2 linked regions of the Candidatus Puniceispirillum marinum IMCC1322 genome follow. The main gene of each other region encodes a partner of the protein of the gene in region 2 in a complex. Links are inferred from orthologs where the notes say so. Each region holds a gene or a part of one and is shown on either strand. Other genes may lie near its edges. The genes, in order: secY and secG.

What was found.
Region 1: the proteins of secG (region 2) and secY are in contact, whole or in part, in a crystal structure (PDB 5AWW), measured with the Thermus thermophilus proteins. The link is inferred for Candidatus Puniceispirillum marinum IMCC1322 from one-to-one orthologs. Residues at the interface, in WP_223903268.1 of Thermus thermophilus: Tyr5, Ile9, Tyr12, Leu13, Ala16, Leu19, Val20, Val23, Leu24, Gln26, Glu27, Pro28, Gln30, Gly31, Ala32, Asp34, Leu35, Met36, Gly37, Gly38, Ser39, Ala40, Asp41, Leu42, Phe43, Ala45, Arg46, Val48, Tyr53, Thr56; in WP_096411648.1 of Thermus thermophilus: Leu14, Gln16, Arg17, Phe20, Ile34, Pro35, Pro37, Ile72, Arg108, Arg109, Asn112, Gln113, Arg116, Ile117, Ile120, Pro145, Gly146, Trp147, Phe152, Phe155, Val156, Val159, Thr160, Val162, Ala163, Gly164, Ala166, Leu167, Trp170, Glu173.

What each region holds. Positions count from the first base shown.
Region 1 is NC_014010.1:2,620,184-2,623,440, reverse strand. Bases 167-3,096 are described here. They hold secY (preprotein translocase subunit SecY), read right to left. Parts: upstream 2,334-3,096; coding sequence 999-2,333; downstream 167-998. Other genes in these bases: rpsE (30S ribosomal protein S5), read right to left, coding at 3,079-3,096; rpmD (50S ribosomal protein L30), read right to left, coding at 2,881-3,066; rplO (50S ribosomal protein L15), read right to left, coding at 2,357-2,830; SAR116_RS12350 (adenylate kinase), read right to left, coding at 436-1,002; rpsM (30S ribosomal protein S13), read right to left, coding at 167-305. In the rest of the region: more of rpsM, read right to left, coding at 1-166; more of rpsE, read right to left, coding at 3,097-3,257. UniProt on the Bacillus subtilis protein: The central subunit of the protein translocation channel SecYEG. Consists of two halves formed by TMs 1-5 and 6-10.
Region 2 is NC_014010.1:210,063-213,360, forward strand. Bases 95-3,065 are described here. They hold secG (preprotein translocase subunit SecG), read left to right. Parts: upstream 95-1,409; coding sequence 1,410-1,721; downstream 1,722-3,065. Other genes in these bases: SAR116_RS01030 (peptidylprolyl isomerase), read right to left, coding at 95-327; tpiA (triose-phosphate isomerase), read left to right, coding at 587-1,330; SAR116_RS01045 (CTP synthase), read left to right, coding at 1,859-3,065. Also shown: more of SAR116_RS01030, read right to left, coding at 1-94; more of SAR116_RS01045, read left to right, coding at 3,066-3,298. UniProt on the Bacillus subtilis protein: Involved in protein export. Participates in an early event of protein translocation.

The sequences.
Region 1 (3,257 bases), 2.4 Mb from region 2 along the record:
CGCTGACCGCGAACTGGCAGACCGCGGCGATGACGAAGCCCGCGCAAACAACCAAGATCAAGATAGCGCTTGATATTCATCGATGTCTGGCGACGCAGATCACCTTCAACAAGAACATCTGCATCAATGATATCACGCAGTTTTGTCAGCTCTTCTTCAGACAAATCATTAACCCGGCGTTCGTCTGGAACGCCCGCTCTCTCACAAATATTCTTGGCAGTGGTTGTACCAATACCATGAATATAGGTTAGTGCGATCTCGACCCGCTTTTTGGTCGGAATATTTACACCAGCAATTCGTGCCACTATCTGGCTCCTTTATTTTTAACGGCTAGTTTGGCTTGGGTTTTGCCCGTCAACACCATACTGGAACATTTTCCAGAAAACGGCGAATTATAGGCTTTCCCCAGTTACAGTCAACCTAAACGCTATCAGTTCATCCAAGTATCTTATTTATTTCTGACGACACGTCCTCAATAGAGGTCATACCGTTAATGCTCCGCAATTTCCCTTTGGCTTGGTAAAAGGGAAGTAACGGTGCCGTATTCTCATGATAAACCACAAGACGGTTACGCAAGGTTTCTGCATTATCGTCACTACGGTTACCAGCTGATTCCTTTGCACGGTTTTCGATCCGTGCAAATAAGGCAGCTTCATCAACTTTAATTTCAATCACATGGGCAATTTCATCGCCCCGGCTTGCCATCATCTCATCCAGTGCTTCGGCCTGGGCCACTGTGCGCGGAAACCCGTCAAGAATATATCCAGATGTAGAATCGTCGTTATCCATACGCTCGGCAATCATACCGACCATAATATCATCAGATACCAGATCGCCGCGATCCATAATGTCCTTGGCGCGCAATCCTAGCTCACTGCCAGACGCAATCGCACTGCGAAGCATATCGCCAGTAGATAGCTGTATCATTCCGCGTTCAGAAACCAAACGTTCGGCCTGAGTACCCTTGCCAGCTCCAGGTGCGCCAAAAAGAATTATGTTCATCTGTTGCGCCCTTTCAATTTTGACTTCTTGACGAGTCCTTCATATTGATGCGCCAGAAGATGCGATTGCACCTGACCAACTGTATCAAGCGTTACTGTCACCACAATCAGCAAGGATGTACCGCCAAAGTAAAATGGAACCGCATATTGGCTGATAAGAATTTCCGGCAAAATACACACCGCAGACAGATAACCAGCACCCAGAACAGTCAAACGTGTCAGCACAAAATCCAGATAATCGGCGGTTGATTTACCCGGACGAATACCCGGAATATAACCACCATGTTTGCGTAGATTTTCAGCCGTATCTTCGGGATTGAAAACAATCGCTGTGTAGAAGAAGGCGAAAAACACGATCATGCCGATATAGATAGCCAGATAAAGCGGCTGGCCACGACCAAGCAAGGCGTTCAATGTTACCAGCCAGTCAGCACCACCGCTTTGACCGCCAGTCAGATTGATGATCGAAATCGGCATCAACAATAATGACGAGGCAAAAATCGGCGGGATAACACCCGGTACATTGATCTTCAAAGGCAGGAAGGACTGGTCGCCGCCAAATACCTTGTTACCATGTTGGCGCTTTGGATATTGCACCAGAATCTTGCGCACCGAACGCTCGATAAAGACGATGAAGGCAATCACGCCAATGGCCATCGCAAAGAGCAGAACAATCAGGAAGGCCGATAAAGCGCCCGTACGACCTAGCTCTAAGGTGCCCGCCAAAGCCGAGGGCAAATTCGCCACAATACCAGCAAAGATAATCAGCGAAATACCGTTACCAACACCACGACTGGTGATCTGTTCACCCAGCCACATCAGGAACAAGGTGCCGCCTACCAAGGTAACAACCGTTGTGACGCGGAAAAACATGCCCGGATCACCAACAACACCGCTAGCCGCTTCAAGACCGACAGCAATGCCGTAACCCTGAACCGTGGCCAGAACCACCGTCATATAGCGAGTATATTGGTTGATGATCTTGCGACCGCTTTCACCATCTTTCTTGAGGGCTTCAAGGCTTGGCACAATCGCGGTCATCAACTGCATGATGATCGATGCCGTAATGTACGGCATGATATTCAACGCAAAGATCGTCATACGCGACAAGGCACCGCCAGAAAACATGTCGAACATGCCCAGAATGCCGCTTGATTGCTGTGAAAAGATATCAGCCAATGCGCCCGGATCAATGCCCGGGATCGGCAGATATGTACCTAGACGATAGATAATCAGCGCGCCAACCGTAAACAGGAGACGGCTTTTTAGTTCACTGGCTTTTGCCAATCCGCCAAGTCCTGCGCCGCCCATGCGATCTGATGCTGTTGCCATAATACCTAGATACCTAACGTCAATTATTCAGCAGATGCTGTTGGAATAACCACTTTACCGCCAGCCGCTTCGATTGCCGCGATCGCCGCCTTTGATGCGCCAGCAGCATGAATTTCAAGTTTCTTGGCCTTGAGTTCGCCTTTGGCAAGAATCCGAACACCATCGCGTGCCTTTGAAATGACACCCGCGCTTACCAAGGCCGCGGCATCGACTGGCTTGCCAGCGTCTAGCTTGCCTGAATCAATCGCTGACTGCATACGGCCAAGATTGACCTCGACATAATTTTTGCGGAAAATATTGGTAAAGCCACGCTTTGGAAGACGACGATGAATCGGCATCTGACCGCCCTCAAAGCCGTTGATAGACACGCCTGAGCGTGCTTTCTGACCTTTGTGACCGCTACCAGATGTTTTGCCGGTACCAGAGCCGATACCACGGCCAACACGCTTTGAATTCTTGGTCGCGCCGTTGTTATCTTTGACTTCATTCAGTTTCATGTCTTGCTCCTGCGATCCAATGTGAATCGCGCTTCATAATCTTTTAATAATTAGTCTTCGACTTTGACCAGATGCTTGACCTTGTTGATCATACCGCGGACTGACGGTGTGTCTTCAAGCTCACGGGTACGCCCGATCTTGTTCAGCCCAAGGCCGATCAAAGTCTGACGCTGGTCAGCCTGACGGCCAATCGCACTTCTGGTCTGTGTTACTACAACTGTTTGTTTGGCAGCCATGATTATTCTCCCTTAAGATGCGGCGGCTTCGTCGCCGGCACCTTTATCTGCACGTTTGCCAAGCACATCACCAACACGCTTACCACGCTTTTGCGCGACAGCACGCGGAGCCTGAATATGCTTAAGCGCCGAGAAGGTTGCCTTGATCATATTGTGCGGGTTTGAACTGCCGATTGATTTGGCGACAATGT
Region 2 (3,298 bases):
GCGCGTGACTGTCAGGCCAAGGGTATTATTTTCAGCGTTGAAGATGACCGCACGAGAGAGCGAACCAACAATTTCAGACAAAAGTCCGGTTTGCAACGCCTCACCAGTAGATGAATTCGGCATATAATTGCGACGGGCGCGCTCAAACTCAAGCGCCACTTCGCGAGGTGACAGGCTTTCTTCACTAGCTGAAACAGCTTTATCACTACCGCCGATCAAGCCGGTTGTTATGTCGCCGACGCCCCAGAGCGCGAAACCGCCTGCAAGAAACACAAGGAAGGCTTTCATTATGGGGGATTTAGCGCCGCTACGCATGGCCTGAAGCATATTAATCTCTATCTTTTAGTTGGTTAGGGATGCACCATGCCATACAGCAAGCCGCGCCCCGCATGAACGCATTATTGTTGAACTTGTCCCATTAATACTTGCTGACGTGCCTATCGGCAACTTGATTTGAACAATACTGCATAAAAACAGCTTGATTTTGGTAATGTTAGTGGGCTTTTCAACATTTCCCAAGCCTTTTACAGTAAAATACTGTTACGCTAACATCGTTTAGTGATGATTAAAAAATGGAATTGAACCAATGATTATAGCAGCAAATTGGAAAATGAATCCTGACCTTGAAACGGCTGGTATGTTAGCTAGCCGCCTTGCGGGTATTTCCTTTGGCAATGTAAAGCGTGTTTTGTTTGCACCGCATCCCTATATCATCCCCATGTCAATAAGGCTGGCGCAAAGTGACATAACGCTGGGTGGACAGGATTGCCACACCGCCGAGTCTGGTGCCCATACGGGTGATGTTTCGGCACTCATGCTGCGCGACAGTGGTGCTACAATGGTTCTTGTCGGGCATTCTGAACGGCGTAGCGATCATGGTGAAGATGATGCACTTATCATGGCCAAGGCCAATGCAGCGCTTGCGCATAATCTGGATGTCATGATCTGTGTTGGCGAAACCCGCAATGATCGGGAAGCTGGTAATGCCGAATCCGTTGTGCTTGCGCAATTACAAGGCTCGATTCCCAAGGCTATGGATCCGGCTAGGTTGATTGTCGCTTATGAACCCGTATGGGCGATTGGCACCGGCCTGGTGCCATCATCAGAAGATATTGCGGCAATGCATGAAAACATTAGCAGTTGGCTTTCCTCGGCATTTCCGAACAGGGGTGATACTCATATTCCGGTACTTTATGGCGGTTCGGTAAAGCCCGGCAACGCTGCTGAAATTCTATCATTGCCAGCGGTTGACGGGGCATTGGTTGGCGGTGCTAGCCTAGATGCTGATGGATTTGAGGCCATTTGCGCGGCCGCATCTAATGTTGCATAGCGATTATGAGTATTTTGTTGAAATAATCGCGATTTCGCCCTATAACCGCGCCATTAAGTGTTGATGCAGGAAAATAACGATGCAAACCTTGGTTTTAACCATACATATTTTGATTGCCCTTGGCCTTGTTGGTGCTGTTCTATTGCAACGAAGTGAAGGTGGTGGTCTTGGCATCGGTGGCGGCGGTTCAGGCGGTGGTTTTATGACCGCACGCGGCACGGCAAATCTTATGACACGTGTGACTACCGTTCTGGCTGCAGGATTTTTCACGACTTCGATCATTCTTGCGATCATGGCGGGTGCTGGCAAAGAGTCAGTGTCGATTGTTGATGATGTTATCAACAACACACCTGCACCTGTAAGTGGCCCAGCTGTTCCAACTGACAAATAGACATGCGTGAATGTTGGTGATTTCATCGTCAAAATAGTCACGAAGTTAGTTGTCAATCCTAACAATTAAATTTTATTGACCCAAATGGTGATTTTGGCACTTACCAAGTGCCGTTCTATAGGGTATTTAATTTGTCCATGCCTCGTTTTATTTTCATTACTGGTGGTGTGGTTTCGTCCCTTGGAAAGGGACTTGGCGCGGCCGCTCTTGCTGCTTTGTTGCAGGCACGCGGATACAAAGTTCGCCTTCGTAAACTTGACCCTTATTTGAATGTCGATCCTGGCACGATGTCGCCAACGCAGCATGGTGAAGTGTTTGTCACCGATGATGGTGCCGAGACAGATCTTGACCTGGGACATTATGAACGGTTTACAGGCGTTCATGCCAAGCAAAGCGACAATGTCACGGCTGGCCGCATCTATTCGGATGTTTTGGCGAAGGAACGTCGGGGTGATTATCTGGGCGCGACAATTCAGGTTATTCCGCATGTGACGGATGCCATTAAAAACTTTGTCCTATCTAATATCGATGATGAAGATTTTATCCTTTGTGAAATTGGCGGTACCGTTGGTGATATCGAATCACTTCCGTTTCTTGAGGCCATCAGGCAATTAGGTAACCAGCTAGGCCGCGAACAAACCTGTTTTCTGCATGTGACCTTACTGCCTTATATTGCGGCAGCTGGCGAGTTGAAGACCAAGCCAACCCAGCATTCGGTCAAAGAGCTACAATCGGTGGGCATCCAGCCTGATATCCTTTTGTGCCGGACGGAACATGATCTGCCAGCAGAACAAAGGGGCAAAATTGGCCTATTCTGTAACATCCGCGAATCGGCGGTTATCCTGGCGCGTGATGTAAGCAATATATATCAGGTACCACTTGCCTATCACGACGAAGGTCTTGATCGTGAAGTTATGCGGCATTTCGGACTTGAAGACATTGCACCGCCACTGGAACGCTGGAAGACCATATGCGACACCGTTGCTAATCCTGAAGGCGAGGTGACAATCGCCATTGTTGGCAAATACACCTCGTTACAGGATTCATACAAATCGCTTGGTGAGGCGTTAACCCATGGTGGTATTGCCAATGGCGTCAAGGTCAATGTCGAGTGGATTGACTCGGAACTATTTGAGCAAGAGGGCGCGGCAGTTGAGTCGCTTCATCATGTTAGCGGCATCCTCGTGCCAGGTGGCTTTGGCGAGCGCGGATCAACCGGAAAGATAAACGCCATTCAATTTGCTCGAGAAAACGATATTCCCTATTTTGGTATTTGTTTTGGCATGCAGATGGCCGTACTTGAGACAGCGCGGAATCTGTGCGGCATGACAGGTGCGGGATCAAGCGAATTTGGTGAAACTGAAATTCCACTTGTTGGTCTCATGACCGAATGGACTTCAGGTAACGCAAAGGAACAGCGTAGTGCCGAGGATGATCTAGGCGGTACAATGCGGCTTGGTGCTTATGAATGTCTGCTCACCGAAGGTTCGCTCGCCAGCCAGCTCTATGGCGAGCATCTTATCAATGAGCGGCACCGGCATCGTTATGAAGTTAACATCGCCTATAAGGATGCATTA